One region of the Shewanella sp. Sh95 genome, then DNA from elsewhere that is predicted to be linked to it. Evidence: predicted binding sites of a transcription regulator. Region 1 holds the regulator's gene; each other region holds the start of a gene.

Region 1 (5,990 bases):
TCCATGGCGAGCAATATCAGCGGGTTGCACTGTATCGCCGGTATTGTTGCCCCACGCATTGCGCTCATAGGTAATGATGGCGGCAAGTTGTTGTGGCGTGAGTTGGTTGCCAAATGCCTGCATCGCCGTGCCCGGTTTACCGTGCATCACTATATCGATGTGATTGGCGACTGGGCCTGTTGCAATAACGCTACCAGCAAGGGCGGGGAAGGCGGGAGGCATACCTGCACCCGTTAGCTGGTGGCAGGCGGCGCAAACTGTGGCATAGGTCTTTTCTCCTTCGGCCATCAGTTCATCATGGCTGAGCGTGGGAAGACTCGCGGGATCGACACTGGCGATGGGCTCTGTCGCCGCTTTGGGCGCATCGGTGGTTGAGGGGGGCTGAGTCGTTGCTACTGGTTCGCTATTGGTGCCACCGGATTTATGGGCATCAACGTCTTTGGCTTGCACCGCATCACCCGTGTTGTTGCCCCACGCATTACGCTCATAGGTAATCACTGCGGCAATTTCTTGGGGCGTTAATTGTTTACTGAAGGCTTGCATGGCCGTACCCGTTTTACCATTGAGCACGATTTCAAGATGACCGCTCAGTGGCCCGGTAGCTATGGGGCTGCCTTTGAGATGTGGGAATACGCCTTTGAGACCTTCGCCATTAGGTTGATGGCAGGCTGCGCAGTGACCAAGGTAAACTTGCTCACCCTGAGTCATCAGCTCTTCTTTACTCAGTGTTTGTGATAAGGCGGCTTGTGCGGCTTGCGCTGCGGCATTGGCAGCTTGTTTTTGTTCTGCAACCCAAGCATCGAACTCGGCTTCGGGCAGTGCCTGAACCACTATCGGCATAAATCCATGATCTTTGCCGCAAAGTTCGGCACATTGACCACGGTAAATGCCGGGTTTATCGATATGGGTCCACGCCTCGTTGATAAACCCTGGGTTAGCATCTTTTTTCACTGCAAAATCTGGTACCCACCATGAATGGATAACATCTTCAGAAGTCATCAGAAAGCGGATTTTTCTATTTACAGGCAGGACAAGGGGCTTATCGACCTCGAGTAAGTAGTGCTCTCCCTTGGCCTCACTACCTTCGATTTGAGGTCTTGGTGTGGCGAGAATACTGTAAAACTCAATATCTTGATCGAAATAGCTGTAATGCCACTTCCATTGCGATCCTGTGACTTTTACCGTGAGATCGGCATTGCTGGGGTCTTCCATGGCAATCAGAGTTTTAGTTGCCGGAATCGCCATTAAGATCAGAATGATAAAGGGAATTATCGTCCAAGCGATTTCAACTTTTGTACTCTCATGGAAGTGTGACGCGACCGCGCCCTTGGATTTTCTGTGGTTGATCATGGCATAAATCATCACGCCAAAAACCACTAAGCCTATCGCGCAGCAGATATACAGAATCGTCATGTGCAGGTGGTATACCTTGCCACTGATTTCTGTTACGCCAGGCGTCATATTGAACCGCATGTCTGCTGCGGCCAACGGTGGGGCGAATAGCACCACGAGTAAACAATACAACCATTGCTTCACAAGACTTCTCCTCTGCTAATTGCAAATAGCAACTACAAAGAAGAGCAACACAGTAAGTCTCAACTCTATGCAAACTCTTCAGTTCCCAAAAAAGTGTTTCTGACTTCAACGTGCGTTGGCGGCTTACTTATGATCAAGTATTGTTACTGCTGGTATTAGCCACACTGGCACATACTGCTGAATAAATCCATTATTCTCAATTTTTGTGGGCGAGCGATATTCGAAAATAACGCGATATTTCTGCCTAAACAGGCCATATATCATGTGCGCCTAAATCAAACATACTTGCTGTTTAAAAATTGATCAAGATCACTTCTTTTTCTAATTGTCTGAAAAATTGCCAAAAAAAAGCCTCACATTCACAGGTGAGGCGGCTTTCAAGGCTAAATACGGTGTGAAAAATTTTTAATGAACAGAGCTGAAAAATGCGGGTTGAGTAAATTTAGCCGATTGTGTGAGATTGGTGCTAGAAGGTTGGTCATTCGTTGAACCTTCAAGCACGATACCCATTGCACGTGCGCTCTTTGCTACAATTTGTAGGCGACGATTATCGCGAGTATCTAGGGCGTTAATCCAAGTAATCACTGCGCTAGATGTGCCACTGGTTAAGGCTTTTTCCATCGCCCAAAGGGTTTCGACCTCATCTTTTGCGTGAACCAATAGTACGCGATCCATACGCACACCTGCGTTTGCTAATAGCTGCTTGTAGCCAATACTAGGTGGGTTGATGAGCACTATCCATCTTCCCTGTTGGCTCAGTTGGGCAAGTTGTTTGCTCAGCTGTGTCAGCTCTTGGCGCCCTTGGCTCTGAGTTGGCATAGTGACTATTGATGTATGCTGCCAGTCGGTCTCTGTATCTCGAACCGTATCGAGCCATAAACCGGGGTGACGCGGGGCATTACCTAATAGTTTGTTCATAGCCAATCTCCGTTGCGGATCACCCCTACGGCGAGCCCTTCAATTGTTAGACTTTGGAAACTCAAATCGACTTTAATCGGTGAATAGTCTTCATTCTCGGCATGTAGGTAGACTAAATTACCTTTTTTTTCAAAGCGTTTTACGGTTACATCATCGTCAACGCGAGCAACAACAACTTGTCCATTGCGCGCTTGTTGTACTTTATGAACGGCAAGCAGGTCACCCTCAAGGATGCCGATATTCTTCATACTGTCGCCTTTTACGCGCAGCAGGAAATCGGCAGCAGGGTGGAACATGCTGGGGTCGACTTGGTAATACTGTTCGACATGCTCTTGGGCGAGAATAGGTTCACCCGCTGCCACTTGGCCGATAAGTGGCAAGCCTGTTTCGCGGTTATCTTCTTCCTCTACAGGGAGACGGATCCCGCGGGAAGTACCAGGCATGATCTCGATGCAGCCTTTTTTCGCCAATGCCTTAAGGTGTTCTTCTGCGGCATTTGCACTTTTAAAACCCAAACGGGTGGCAATTTCGGCCCGAGTGGGTGGCATGCCAGTCTCGGCAATATTACGTTTAATCAGCTCTAAAATTTCGGCTTGGCGTGGCGTCAACGGTCTCATGGTCTTTCCTGTTTTTCTATACAGTTACTGTTAGTATATACAGTATTATTGGTAGTGCAAGTATTAACCACTTTTAACTTGGTCAGCTAGATCTGCAAATAACCGTAATCGTCATCTATGGGGTGAATGCCATTTGCACGGTATCAATAAATGGTGTCGCCTAAAGTGCGTTACTAAGTCATTAAAATCAGCAGCTGAATCCTGCATCTTTAGGTTGTTTGGGTATATTCTCTAGAATCTGGTATTCTATGGGGCTAATGAACGTACTTACATTGCATAAGAATAATGCCTAAACAAGACTCTCTTTGGTTGAAATCATTACGTTGGATCCAAAAGCACTTAGTGCACACTATTGTTGTGCCACAGGATCCCTTTGCCGATCTGAATCTGGATGCCTCCAGACCGCTTGCTTATGTAATGAAAACAGAATCCCTGAGTGATATTGCTGCGTTAAGCGAGATCACCACGAAACTTGGTTTGCCAAGCCCTTACGAGCCGCTGGTGGTGAATGGCGTTGTGGCGCCACGGGTGGTATGCCTTGAAGGTCGTAAGCCCTTATTTGGTGAACGCGCCAGCAATGAGCCATTCCTCGAATGTTTTATGCGTTTGTTGGCCGTCCATAAGGAAAAGCCAGAGTTAGATATCCAGCTGGTGCCTGTGAGTCTGTATTGGGGTCGTACTCCGGGTAAAGAAGACGACACCATGAAGGCGGCAGTGCTTGAGCGCGAGAACCCTACTTGGTTACGTAAGTGCTTGATGATCCTATTTTTGGGCCGTCACAACTTTGTGCAATTTTCTAATGCGGTATCGCTGCGTTACATGGCCGACGAACATGGTACCGATATGGGCATTGCCCATAAATTGGCTCGAGTAGCGAGAGTGCATTTCCGCCGCCAACGTAAGGTGATGACGGGGCCTGTGTTGCCTAATCGTCAGGCGTTATTCCATTCCTTGCTGAAATCTGAATCCTTACGCAAGGCGATTCAGGAAGAAGCCGCGAGCAAGAAGATTTCTGAAACCCAAGCGCGTGAAACAGCAATTGAATATCTTGATGAAATTGCGGCGAATTATTCCGATAGTCTCGTACGTATTGCTGAGCGCTTTTTAACGTGGTTATGGAACAAGCTCTACAGCGGTATTAACATCAAAGGTGCCGAGCATATTCGGCAGTTACACCACGATGGTCATGAGATTGTGTATGTGCCCTGCCATCGCAGCCATATGGATTACCTGCTGTTATCTTACATTCTGTATTACCAAGGTATGGTGCCACCGCATATTGCTGCGGGTATCAACCTAAACTTCTGGCCTGCGGGGCCGCTGTTCCGCCGTGGCGGGGCTTTCTTTATTCGCCGTAGTTTTAACGGCAACAAACTCTATACGGCCGTGTTCCGTGAGTACCTCGATCAGCTGTTTGCTAAGGGATATTCGGTTGAGTATTTCTCTGAAGGTGGCCGTTCTCGTACCGGTCGTCTATTGGCGCCTAAAACGGGCATGATCGCTATGACGATCAACAGTGTGCTGCGTGGTATCGAACGCCCAGTCACCTTAGTGCCTGTGTATTTAGGCTACGATCACGTGATGGAAGTGGCGACCTATCACAAAGAGCTAAGCGGTAAGAAAAAACAGAAAGAATCTGTATGGCAAGTCTTTGGTGCTATTCGTAAATTAGGTAATTTTGGCCAAGGTTATGTCAACTTTGGTGAGCCGATTACATTGCAAAATTTCTTGAATGAAACGGCACCAAACTGGCGCAGTGAAGTGGCTGATGATCCTGAGCAAAAACCGACTTGGTTAACCCCAGCGGTGAACGTGTTAGCAAATCGGGTGATGACGCGGATTAACGACGCCGCTGCCGCCAGCTCTATTACCTTGACCAGTTTAGTGTTGTTGGCGTCGGAGCAAAATGCCTTAGAGCGTTGTTTGCTCGAGCGTCAGTTAGATTTATACCTGACCCTGCTTAAGCGTGTGCCTTACACGTCGTTTACGTCGGTTGCCGAAGGTGATGGCAAGCACTTAGTACAGCAAGGATTAGAGCTGAACAAGTTCTCCATCAACGCCGATCCTTTGGGTGAGATAGTGTCAATTGATGAAAAACAAGCGACGTCAATGACATACTATCGCAATAATATCATTCACTTATTTATTATTCCGTCATTAATTGCCAGCTGTTTAATCAATAATAAACAGATTTCAAGAGCGCAAATCCTTGGGATAGTGAACGACTTTTATCCGTTATTGAAGGCGGAGTTGTTTATGGGGATCAAAGATCTCCCAAGCTACGTGAATCAAGTGCTCGAGCTGTTTATTGAGCAAGGTCTAGTGCAGGAAAGCGATATGTTGTCGGTTGTGACCGAGCACACCAGCCAAATGTTATTGTTGGCTGGCAGCGTTAGTGAGACCTTGCAACGCTATGCCATTATCTTCAATCTGCTGGCCCACAGACCTAAGATGGAGCGTTCGGATCTCGAGTCTGAAAGCCATCTGCTTGCCCAACGTCTAGGGGCGCTGCATGGCATTACCGCACCAGAATTTTACGATAAGAAACTCTATAACACCTTGAGTGTTAAGCTAAAAGAGTTGGGTTATTTCTCTGGTAAGGAAGATAAATCTGATGTTGAGCGCATTCGCGATCAAGCTAATAGCTTACTCAGAGCCTCTGTAAGGCAAACGATTGTCGCCAGCGTGACCGCGGAGCATATCGCTTAATGGCTAACCATATGAATGCGGCGAAGAATAAGCCGGTGGGCAAATCTTTGCTCGGTGGTGCCATGATTATTGCCGGTACCACAGTCGGGGCGGGGATGTTTTCTCTGCCCGTTGTGGGCGCTGGCATGTGGTTTGGCTACTCGGTACTGATGTTACTCGGTATTTGGTTTTGCATGTTGATGTCGGGACTGTTACTGCTCGAAACCAACC
Region 2 (5,990 bases), on a different contig from region 1:
TAACTCGCCATTTGGGATTTCATTAGCCCATAACGGTAACTTAACCAACACGCTTGAATTAGCCGAAGGCCTGATTAAAAAGCGTCGCCATGTGAATACCACATCCGACTCCGAAGTGTTGTTAAACCTGCTCGCCGATGAGCTACAAAAAACCACGAGCTTAGCACTGACGGCTGATGAAGTGTTTGACACTATCGCTAAAGTGCATGAACAAGCCCGTGGCGCTTATGCCGTTGTGGCGTTGATTGTTGGCCAAGGTTTAGTGGCGTTTCGCGATCCTTTCGGCATTCGCCCCTTAGTGCTGGGTAAGCACGAAACCCCAACTGGCACTGAATATATGGTTGCCTCTGAGAGTGTGGCACTCGATGCTGTCGGCTTTGAAGTGATGCGTGATGTCGCGCCGGGTGAAGCGATTTATATTTCCCTCGACGGTAATCTTTACACTCGCCAATGTGCAAAAGAGCCAAGCTACTCGCCCTGTATCTTCGAATTTGTGTATTTTGCGCGTCCAGATTCGACTATCGATAATGTCTCGGTTTACGCCAGCCGCGTGAACATGGGGGCTAAGCTCGGTGAAAAGATCAAAAAAGAATGGTACGACCATGATATCGACGTGGTGATCCCAATTCCGGAAACCTCATGCGATATCGCATTAGAAATCGCCCGTTGCATGGACTTACCTTACCGCCAAGGTTTTGTGAAAAACCGTTATATCGGCCGTACCTTTATTATGCCTGGCCAACAAGAGCGTAAAAAATCGGTACGCCGTAAACTCAATGCCATCAACACTGAGTTTAAAGGTAAGAATGTCCTGTTAGTCGATGATTCCATTGTACGTGGTACTACTTCAGAGCAAATCATTGAGATGGCCCGTGAAGCAGGGGCGAAGAAAGTGTACTTTGCTTCGGCTGCACCGGAAATTCGTTTCCCAAACGTGTACGGTATCGACATGCCAACCTCGAATGAGCTTATCGCACACGGTCGTGATGCCGATGAAATTGCTAAGCTTATCGGCGCAGATGGCATTATCTTCCAAAATCTGCCGGATCTGGTCGAAGCGGTGAGAATGGAAAACCCAGAGATCAAACGTTTCGAAACGTCAGTATTTGATGGTCACTACATCACTAACGACGTTGATCAGTCCTATCTCGATCATTTAACGCAGCTTCGTAACGATGATGCCAAAGCTGACCGCAATAAGGATATTGGCACTAACCTTGAGTTACACAACGTCTGCCATCCATAAGACGAAACGCTTAAGATGAAAGAGTGTGCTTAGCGTTAAGCGTCGGCACACTTTAAAATGCACAATAAAAAGCCAGTGATAAGTCACTGGCTTTTTGTTTGGAATTTTAATCCTTAGGAGATTTTTGGATTCTCGTTGGATTGGCTGTGTGTTAGCTCATCCTGCGCATTTTTACGCTCAACCCAATAGTCCGCATGGTGAATACCGAGTTTTTCAGGATCAAACTGTGGCTCAATACCTTGTTTTTGCTGAGATTCATAATCTTTAAGACAAGTGAAGGCAATTTTTTGCAGGAGAATAATGGCAATAATGTTTAACCACGCCATAATTCCTACACCAATATCACCCATCCCCCAAGCCAAGTCTGCGGTTTTCACTGTACCATAGACTGTGGAGGCCATTAGCACCACTTTCAGTACCACTGTAAGCCAAGGACGATTCACTTTGCGATTGATATAAGCGATGTTTGTTTCGGCAATATAGTAGTAGGCCACAATGGTGGTGAAGGCGAAGAAGAATAGCGCAACGGCGACGAACATATTACCAAAGCCTGGCATCATGCTTTCCATTGCGGTTTGTACATAACCAGGGCCCGCCGCAATCCCCGCAATCCCAGTATAAAGTGCTGCGCCATCAGGGCCCTGCACGTTATACAGGCCCGTGATCAGCAGCATAAAGCCAGTGGCTGAGCAGACGAACAGGGTATCAACATACACTGAGAAGGCTTGCACTAACCCCTGTTTGGCTGGATGACTCACTGCGGCGGCAGAAGAAGCGTGCGGCCCAGTACCTTGACCCGCTTCGTTGGAGTAAATACCGCGTTTTACCCCCCACATAATCGCAAGACCTAAAATCGCACCAAAGCCTGCATCGAGTCCGAAGGCGCTTTTTAGGATCAACAGAATAATATCGGGCAGCTGGCCAATGTTAAGGGCGATAATCACGCAGGCGACAATGATATAGCCGAGCGCCATAAAAGGCACTACAGTACTGGCGAACTGCGCAATCCGTTTCACCCCTCCAAAAATAATAAAACCTAATAGCATCGCAAGAATGGCTGCTGTGACATTAGGGTCAATATTGAAGGCGGTTTTTAAGCTTGAACCAATGGAGTTGGCTTGTACCCCTGGCAGTAAAATCCCGCAGGCAAAAATGGTCGCAATGGCAAATGTCCAAGCGTACCACTTCATGCCTAAGCCTTTTTCAATATAAAAGGCGGGGCCGCCGCGGTACTCACCGTTGATTTTTTCTTTGTAGACTTGGCCTAAGGTGGATTCAACAAATGCTGAGCTTGCGCCCAGAAACGCTACCATCCACATCCAAAAAAGAGCGCCAGGGCCACCAAAGGTAATCGCCGTGGCAACACCAGCGATATTACCAGTACCAACACGACCGGCTAAGGTCATGGCTAAAGCTTGGAAGGAAGACACGCCAGCATCGGTGCTTTTGCCATCAAACATTAGACGGATCATTTCGGGTAAATGACGTAACTGTAAAAAGCGTGAGCGCAGGGAGAAAAAGAGTCCTACACCGAGGCAAAGATAAACGAGCGCGGGACTCCAGACGATATTGTTGACCGCATTAACAATCTCATTCATATAATTCAACTCCAATATTCTGTTGTTTTTTGCAGAGTTTTTAAGATTTTTTTAGGTGATTTTGGGTACTAAACAGCCAATTAGGCCTAAGGTTAAAACGCGTGTGTGCGTCCAAGAGCTTCAACATAACGATTTTTTTAGTTACTTCATAGCTAAGGTTGTTAAATATTTGATAATTTAACGTTCTTTATTTGATGGGGTTACTGAGGAGCTTTATTTTGCAGCGTGTTATCTCTGCTGCATTGAGATTTGTAATCTAGCAACTTGAATCATTGAGAAAAGCGGGGGAGATAAGGCGAATTGATTGAGACTATTAACTCAGCCACAGTGGATAGCGGGGACGGTATTTGTGCAAGGCAAAGAAAACTTGGCTTAAATTACCAGCCATAACAGCATCCACAGTCCAAAGAGCCATGCCAGGCTACGGCGGCTAACGCGATGTTTTAATAGCAAAGATAGACTTACAGCTACAGGTAGAAACAGGATAAAAGCCCAAGAGAGGAACGGAACCTCAAGATTTAATGTTTCAAGACCCATCCCACAAAGCAGACTTAATGCCAGTAATAAGAGGCTATGAAATAGCATTAATTGATTGAATCTTAATACTAATGCTGGTTTAAATGCGGGTTTAGCATGATAGGGCAAGGTCAGTGTCAGTGTATTCATCTCTTTTTCCTGATTTCTCTTTAAGTGATGGAAGGAATAATAAATTTAGATGAGAATTATTCTCAACTAAATTTACACAGCTTTAGTGTTCAGTTAGAGCTTAACGAGCTAAATTGGCTCTTGAGCTAAAGAAGGCTGTTTGCACTATTGTCTGCTTTGGGCTAAATTACACTGTAATTATATCCAGTGTTTAATGTAGATATGATCCTCTATATTGCTGAAAAACCAAGTCTTGGGCGCGCAATCGCCGATGTGCTACCAAAACCCCACAAAAAAGGTGACGGGTTTATTGAAGACGCCCAAGGAAACTGCGTGTCTTGGTGTGTTGGGCATTTGCTTGAACAGGCCGAGCCCGATGCCTATAACCCCGAGTTCAAATCGTGGAAGTTTGAGCATTTACCCATAGTGCCCGAGAAGTGGCAGCTTAAACCTAAGGTCGCGACCCGTAGCCAACTCACTGTACTTAAAAAGCTAGTAAAACAGGCCGATACCTTAGTGAATGCGGGTGATCCAGACAGAGAAGGGCAATTATTGGTTGATGAAGTAATCGCCTATTTGGGCGTGACGGGCGATAAATTACAGCAAACGCAGCGACTCCTTATCAGCGACTTAAACCCGCAGGCGGTGAAACGTGCCTTGTCGCAACTTCGTAGTAACCGTGAGTTTATTCCTTTGTCTACTTCTGCACTTGCCCGGAGCCGTGCCGATTGGCTCTATGGCATGAATATGACACGGGCCTACACCATCCAAGGGAAAAAGGTCGGCTATCAGGGCGTGCTATCCGTCGGTCGAGTGCAAACCCCGCTCCTTGGGCTTATCGTGCGCCGCGATGAGGAAATCGCGCGATTTCAATCTAAACCCTTTTATGAAGTCTTAGCGCATTTAGTAACGGATAAACAACAATCTTTCACTGCGAAGTGGCAACCCAGTGAAGCCTGTTTACCTTATATGGACGAAGAAGGGCGAGTGCTTGCTAAGGGCTTAGCACAAAATGTGGTGCGTCGGATCACCGATAAACCCGCCAAAGTGACCCAGTTAAGCACTAAGGATAAACAGCAGAATCCGCCATTACCCTACAGCTTATCGGCACTGCAAATTGATGCAGCCAAGCGGTTTGGGATGAGCGCTAAGGACGTGCTCGATACCTGCCAGAGTTTATATGAGCGCCATAAGCTGATTACCTACCCGCGCTCTGACAGCCGTTATTTACCTACAGAGCAACATGGTCTAGCAAGCAGTGTATTAGCGGCCATTATGGGGGGGGCGCCCGAGTTAGTCGCACACGCTGAGGCGCCGAATCCTCGGCTTAAATCTAAGGCGTGGGATGATAAAAAAGTCGATGCCCACCACGCCATTATTCCAACGGAAAAACAGCCCAATTTAGGCAGTTTAAGCCAGCGGGAAAGGCAGCTTTATCTACATATTGCCCGCCAGTATTTGGCGCAGTTTTACCCCGCCTATTGCTACAGTGAAACGGCGGTCGAAGTGACGATTGAAGGTGGTCTCTTTAAAACGAAGGCTAGACAGGATAAATCCCTAGGTTGGAAACAACTGTTTGCACGGGAAGCTGATGAACATAAAGAGTCTATGGGGCGAGAATCGCTTAAAAATACTGATGATAAAAGTACCGATAAGGATGCAGAAGATGAGGTGTTTTGTGGCATTTTACCGCCTTTAGCCCTAGGACAAATCCTTCACTGCAACCACGGTGAATTGGTCGAGAAGCAAACTCAGCCCCCCAAAGCCTTTACCGATGCGACCTTGCTGAGCGCCATGACGGGGATTAATCGTTATGTGACTGACCCCGAGATCCGCAAAATTTTAAAGGAAACCGATGGCTTAGGGACGGAAGCGACCCGCGCAGGCATTATTGAACTGCTATTTAAACGGGGATTTATTCAGCGTCTGGGAAAGTCGATTGTGGCAACTGAGGTGGGTAAAGGTTTAATCAATAGCTTACCCCTTAGTGCCACCACGCCCGATATGACGGCGCTGTGGGAGGCAAGCCTAAATGGCATCTGCCATAAGGAAATCTCTTATCAAGGATTTATGCAGCCACTGCTGGGGACGCTAAATCACTTAATCGAAAATGCGGGCGCCCAATTACCCTCAGCCCTCAATGGCTTAAAAGGACAGGGTTTTAAGCGAGCAGCTAAAAAGTCCGTCTATCGAAAAGCGGGAACCAGAGGCGCTGCTGGCGGGAAAAAAGCCGGAACGGGCGCTAAAAAAGGAAATGCTAGAAATTCAGCCGCAGCATCTTCCACATCCACAACAGCTAAACCGACCGTCCCTAGACGGCGAACGAGCAAAGCGACCGCCCAAGCCTGATGACTCTATACCTTCTGTGATGGCGGGTTAACGGGGGCGGGCAGCGCCGATGCGGGGCACCATGCCCCGCCTAGGAAGACTCTGATGTTAAAACCCGTATTTATTCTATTACTCGGTGCCATACTGGCAGCACCTATGGCTGCTAATGCAAT
Region 3 (5,990 bases), on a different contig from region 1:
TCGTGGCGCGTCGCAATAGAGAAACCGACCGATGATGGCATGGCGGTGCAGCAGGTGATTGAGCCTGGCACTATGGCGATGGCAACGTCGGGGGATTATCGCAATTATTATGAGGAAGAAGGTCAGCGTTTTACTCATATAATTGATCCACGTACCGGTTTGCCGATTAATCATAAGCTAGCATCTGTGACCGTTTTGCATAAAGAATGTATGACGGCCGATGGTTTTGCGACGGCGATGATGGTTTTAGGCACAGAAGCGTCATTGGAGCTTGCCAAGAAAGAACACTTGGCGATAATGCTAATAGAAAAGCAAGGCGAAGGATTTAAAGTCTACTACAGTGACGCCTTCAAGCCTTTCCTTAAGTAGTTGGAGTTAACATGAGCACTTTTATCGCGGCATTTGTGATTTTATTACTGTTCTTTTTGCTTATGTCGATAGGTTATCTCATCAAGCGCAAAGCCGTTGAAGGAAGCTGTGGCGGTTTAGGTGTATTAGGGATTGAAAAAGCCTGCGATTGTGATGATCCCTGCGACAAGCGTAAACGTCGTATGGCCGCAGAAGAAGCGCGCCGTGAGAAGTTAACGAAAGACAGGATCATTTAATTATCCGCTTCAACAGAAATAGCCTCCTCTGGAGGCTATTTTTTTGCCTTGATTTTAGCGCTGCAGAGGTTTGGAGCGTCGATTTCGTTCTGGAAAGCACAAGCTCACGAAGGGACGAGTGACGCGGGTTATGCTAATCAGTTAACGAGTGCCTTTTATAACTGCAAGAAAGAGAATTTACTTACCTGCTGAGCGTACCCATAAAATTAATCCTTGATATATGAGGTGGATAGCTGGCTAATCTAAGCGATAATGAGAATGCTTTTTATCTTTAAGCTCGTGAAAAATAAAGAAAATTTGAGTTAGCTTGAAAACTGTACTAGGCTAGAAGCTTGATTTAGATCAATCTTTCACTCATATCAAGGATAGTTACTTATGAAAGGTCATCCTAAAGTGGTGGGACAACTCAATCGGGTGCTGACCTGTGAGTTAACGGCCATTAATCAATATTTTCTCCATGCCAGAATGTTCAAACATTGGGGGCTCGAGAAGCTAGATCACGTCGAATACAAGAAATCCATCCAAGATATGAAACACGCCGATAAGCTTATCGAGCGAGTATTATTTTTAGAGGGATTACCGAATCTGCAACAGCTCGAAAAATTGCGTATTGGCGAGCACACCCAAGAGATGCTGGATTGCGATTTAGCCATGGTGCAAGAACAACTCACACTGTTACGGGATGCCATTAGCCTTTGCGAGGCGGAGCAGGATTATGTGAGTCGCGATCTGCTCGAAGATATCCTTGAAGATGAAGAAGAGCACTTGGATTGGCTCGAGTCACAGCAGGAGCTGATTAGCTTAACTGGCATTCAAAACTATCTTCAATCGCAAATTAGTGAGTCATAGGAGCTGAATATGAAAGGTGATAAAGAGGTCATCGACGCGTTGAATCGACTCCTAACGGGAGAGTTATCGGCGATGGATCAGTATTTTGTGCATGCCCATATGTATGAAGACTGGGGCCTGAACGAACTCTATGAACGTATTGCCCATGAGTCGGATGATGAAAAGGGCCATGCGGCCAAACTGGTACAGCGCATTTTATTCCTCGAAGGCGTACCGAATGTGGCCGCGCGGGAAGCGCTCAACATTGGTTCAAACGTTGAAGAGATGCTGCGTAACGATTTGGCCTATGAGTATAAGGTCGCCGATGATTTGCGTAAGGTGATTGCGTTGTGTGAGCAGAAAAAAGATTATCAAACCCGTGAGATCTTAGAAGTGTTACTCGACGACACCGAATCTGACCATATGTATTGGTTAGAAAAACAGCTCGGTTTGATTGACCGAATTGGTTTACCGAATTATCTGCAAACTAAGATGTAACAACGCCCGCTTACGCAGCTTAAGCACAAAGGCCAGTCACTAAATGACTGGCCTTTGTTTTTGGATTTTGAGTATTTAGTCTAACACTCTGTAAAAAATCGCTATCGCAATTGGATCTTCTGATGGATGTCGATTGTTTAGCGATTCCTGTTATTTTGCTAATGTCTATTCTTTACAAATACTTGTTTACGTTTTTTCTCATCATTTCGGCTGTTGTTGGCTGGTAAAAATTGTTACCGTGTGAAACTGTTTTTGCAGGATTTTTTGTTAAGTGGTTGGTTAACCAGACGGGAAGATGGATGAGATATATAAAACGTTCTCTTAGTTTGCAGTTAGTGGTAACTATCGTCGGTGCCCTCGCTGTACTTCTTACTTTAGTTGCCGCCTTGCTCGTGAATAAAGAAAGTAATAACACACGTAAGCAAGTGGATGCGGACATTTCGGCGCTTGTGGCTCTCAAGGCCAATGAGATAGGTGGTTATTTTGTTGCTAAAGGGCAAGTGATCCACTCGGTTTTTGCCGAGCCTGGGCTTATCCATTGGTTTAGCCAATATCATGCCCGTGGCAGTAACTTAGCTAACGATCAACAGTACCAAGATATTATTCGCTATTTCCGCTCGTTCTCCGACCGTGATAGCGATGTGAAGTCAGTATTCTTTGGCTCGGCGAATACCTTCGAATATTTCGACCTCAATGGCCGTTTCGATGGCGATCCAAACTATTACACTAACAAGCGTCCTTGGTGGCAGGAGGCTATCGATCAGCGTAGCTTGTTTGTGGGCGATCCTGCGGTCGATGCCAACGATGGCTCTATTTCAGCCACGGTTAAAACCCCAGTCTATGGTGCTAATGGCGAACTCATCGGGATTGGTGGTATGGATATTCTCATCGATACCATTGGTAAAACCCTGTTAGCGCCAATCAAATACCGCAACTATGGCCAAGCCTTCCTGATGACTGATGAAGGTAAGCTGGTTTATTTCCCAGGATTCTCGGATAAATTCCCGCCGGGCTCACTTGCGAATCAAATCGATAGCCAGTTTAAGGACACCTCAGGTTTTACCGCCTTAAGGCAACAAATGCAGCGCGAGACGCAGGGCTTTGCCGAAGTCACCTTTAACGGTGTACCGCAGCGGGTAACCTTTGTGTCTGTGGGCGGTGATTATCCTAAGCAAAAATGGCACTTAGCTTTTATGTTGCCCCATGAGGTGATTGAAGCGCCTGTAACCGAAGCCTTTTGGAATGCCTGTTTTGTTGCCTTAGGGATTATGCTCTTAGTCGGCATCACAGTATGGTTGATGTTATTGCCCTTTAGACGCCAGCTCAGCAAGTTACTTGATGCGATGGAAGACATTGCCGAAGGTGATAGCGATTTATCCCAACGCATTCTAATGGAACGGGAAGATGAGCTAGGCAAGCTGGGTGATGCCTTCAATCGCTTTGCCGAAAAGGTGCAGCAGATGTTACTGCACACTCGTAACTTAACCCAAGAGGTGGGCACTGGGGTGATGGATGCGCGCCAAGTGTGTGATTTAGCGGTATCTTCGGTGTCATCGCAGAAACAACAAATCGATTCGGTGGCCACGGCCGCCACCCAAATGGCACAGACGAGCCAAGAAATGGCGATAAGCGCTCAGCGAGCGAATGATTTTGCCGAAAAGGCACAAACTCAAGCCCATGACGGTACTCAAATTGTATCCCGTGCGACCGAAGGTATGAAGGCATTATCGGTTCAAGTGATTGAAGCGGCCAAGGTCATCAAGGAGTTACGTAGCAGCTCTGAACAAATTGGCGAAGTGTTAAGCGTGATCCGCAACATTGCCGACCAAACCAACTTGCTGGCGCTCAATGCGGCCATCGAGGCGGCGCGGGCGGGTGAGCAGGGCCGAGGCTTTGCCGTGGTGGCCGATGAAGTGCGTACCCTCGCGTCTCGTACCCAAGATTCTACCGCCAACATTCAAGGGATTATCCAAACCCTGCAACAGAGTGCGCTACAAGCCGAGCAGGTGATGGAATCAGGGGTTGAGCAGGCAAGAGTCGGGCAAGACTTGACTACACAAGTGGAGCAAGCCTTAAGTGATATCGCCAGTGCGATTGTGTCGATTCAGCAGCAAACGGTGGAAATTACCGTCGCGATTGGCCAGCAGGCCGTTGTGGCTGAAGAAGTAGCACAGAACGTGGTTAGCGTGCGTGGTTTGTCCGATCAATCCCTATTGTCAAGCCAAGATCTCTCCCAAAGTCTACAAGGATTTGAGCAAGCAACTCGAGAACTGACACGTAATATTGGTCAATTTAAAATTTAAATGCTGTTGTTTTAAAACCAAAGGAGCCTTAGCGCTCCTTTGGTTTTTTTGGGAATGTTATACTTGGATAAGGATGCTTGAGTCGATAGGTGAACTTCGCGACTGCGTAAATATGTCCTAGATACTTGATTACTGTTTTTATATACAGTATTTTGGGTGTTGGAGGAACCTTTAGTGCGAAAAATCATTCATGTTGATATGGATTGCTACTTTGCTGCGGTGGAAATGCGAGACTTTCCCGAATACCGTGGTAAACCGTTAGCCGTTGGTGGGAGCCGTGAGCGGCGAGGGGTTATCAGCACCTGTAATTACGAAGCGCGCCGATTTGGTGTGCGCTCCGCTATGGCAACGGCTTATGCGCTTAAACTGTGCCCAGACTTAATTCTTGTCCCCGGTCGAATGCAGGTCTATAAGGATATATCGCAACAAATTCGCGCTATCTTCTCTCGATACACTGAATTGATTGAACCCCTCTCCCTCGATGAAGCCTACTTAGATGTTAGCGATTGCAAGCTGTTTAAGGGCTCTGCAACTCTGATTGCTGAAGCGATTCGCCATGATATTTTGGCCGAAACAGGGCTTACTGCTTCGGCTGGCGTTGCTCCTGTTAAATTCCTCGCCAAGGTGGCCTCTGACTTAAATAAACCTAATGGTTTGTATGTTATTTCGCCCGACAAGGTTCCTGAGTTCATTAAAACCTTATCCCTACGCAAGATCCCCGGTGTGGGGAAAGTCACCGCAGAAAAACTTTCCTCTTTGGGGTTAAATACTTGCGGAGATATACAAACTTATCCAAAACAAGACCTTATTACTCGTTTTGGCAAATTTGGTGCCGTATTAATTGAAAGATCCCATGGGATTGATGAGCGTGGGTTATCAGTGAGTCGCGAGCGTAAATCTGTCGGCGTTGAAACTACGTTGGCGCAGGATATTTATACCCTCGAGCAGTGCCAGCAAGTGATGCCTGGATTAATACAAGAGTTATCAACTCGCCTAAGTCGTAGTGCCAAGGATCGACAAATCCATAAGCAGGTGGTGAAGCTTAAATTCAGTGACTTTAAACAAACAACCATTGAACATCGCAGTAATGATGTGTCTGTGATGATGTTTTACGAATTATTATCCCAGGCAATGACAAGGCAAGAAGGGAGGGGGATTCGGCTACTCGGCGTGGCTGTGGGACTTACTGATAAATCACCGATTGCGAAGGTTGATCCATTGCAAACCCAACTCGCGTTATCAATTTAATCAATCTCATCCCTTACACGTTATCAATCGCTATAACTTAAAGCGGCTGACTAAGGCTGTTAGTTCATTGGCCATGGTTGAAAGTTGGATACTTGCAGCATGGATTTCGTCTGTTGTATGTCGACTCTCTTCTGATTGCTCTGCAATATGCTGAATATTGTGATGGCTTTCGTTTTCCATTATTGACTGTGCTTTCGCGGCAAGCGCGATTTGATTATTCATTTCGCTGATTTCGCTCACCATTTCCGCAATATGAGCCAAAGCTTCTCCAGCATTGCTGGCGGCTTCCACACTAGCAATCGCTTTTTGATTACCGATATTGATAGCTGCAACGGCACTTTGAGTGCCATTTTGGACATTCGCTATCATCAGTTTTATTTCCTCCGTTGATTGATGGGTTTTGGAGGCGAGAGAGCGCACTTCATCGGCCACGACGGCAAAACCTCGGCCTTGTTCTCCTGCACGAGCGGCTTCAATAGCAGCATTTAGGGCAAGTAAATTGGTTTGT

The links. Region 1 encodes LexA, which represses DNA repair genes until DNA is damaged. Its sites were predicted from a motif close to TACTGTATNNNNATACAGTA; they were not measured.
Region 2: AEA42_RS21075 (DNA topoisomerase III) is a predicted target of LexA. The motif match lies at 3,680-3,699, and genes of this name have one in related genera.
Region 3: dinB (DNA polymerase IV) is a predicted target of LexA. The motif match lies at 4,365-4,384, and genes of this name have one in related genera.

The regions. Positions count from the first base shown of each region.
Region 1 covers NZ_LGYY01000045.1:48,767-54,756, forward strand. Annotated here, with positions in the region: gene coxB (cytochrome c oxidase subunit II) at 1-1,536, opposite strand, end outside; gene AEA42_RS03745 (SulA-like leucine-rich domain-containing protein) at 1,942-2,454, opposite strand; gene lexA (transcriptional repressor LexA) at 2,451-3,071, opposite strand; gene plsB (glycerol-3-phosphate 1-O-acyltransferase PlsB) at 3,357-5,780, shown strand; gene mtr (tryptophan permease) at 5,780-5,990, shown strand, end outside.
Region 2 covers NZ_LGYY01000276.1:76,611-82,600, forward strand. Annotated here, with positions in the region: gene purF (amidophosphoribosyltransferase) at 1-1,246, shown strand, start outside; gene AEA42_RS21065 (alanine/glycine:cation symporter family protein) at 1,360-2,844, opposite strand; gene AEA42_RS21070 (hypothetical protein) at 3,217-3,510, opposite strand; gene AEA42_RS21075 (DNA topoisomerase III) at 3,712-5,838, shown strand; gene AEA42_RS21080 (cytochrome c3 family protein) at 5,923-5,990, shown strand, end outside.
Region 3 covers NZ_LGYY01000061.1:15,955-21,944, forward strand. Annotated here, with positions in the region: gene AEA42_RS05095 (FAD:protein FMN transferase) at 1-369, shown strand, start outside; gene nqrM ((Na+)-NQR maturation NqrM) at 381-605, shown strand; gene bfr (bacterioferritin) at 981-1,454, shown strand; gene bfr (bacterioferritin) at 1,464-1,931, shown strand; gene AEA42_RS05115 (methyl-accepting chemotaxis protein) at 2,231-4,234, shown strand; gene dinB (DNA polymerase IV) at 4,409-5,482, shown strand; gene AEA42_RS05125 (methyl-accepting chemotaxis protein) at 5,513-5,990, opposite strand, start outside.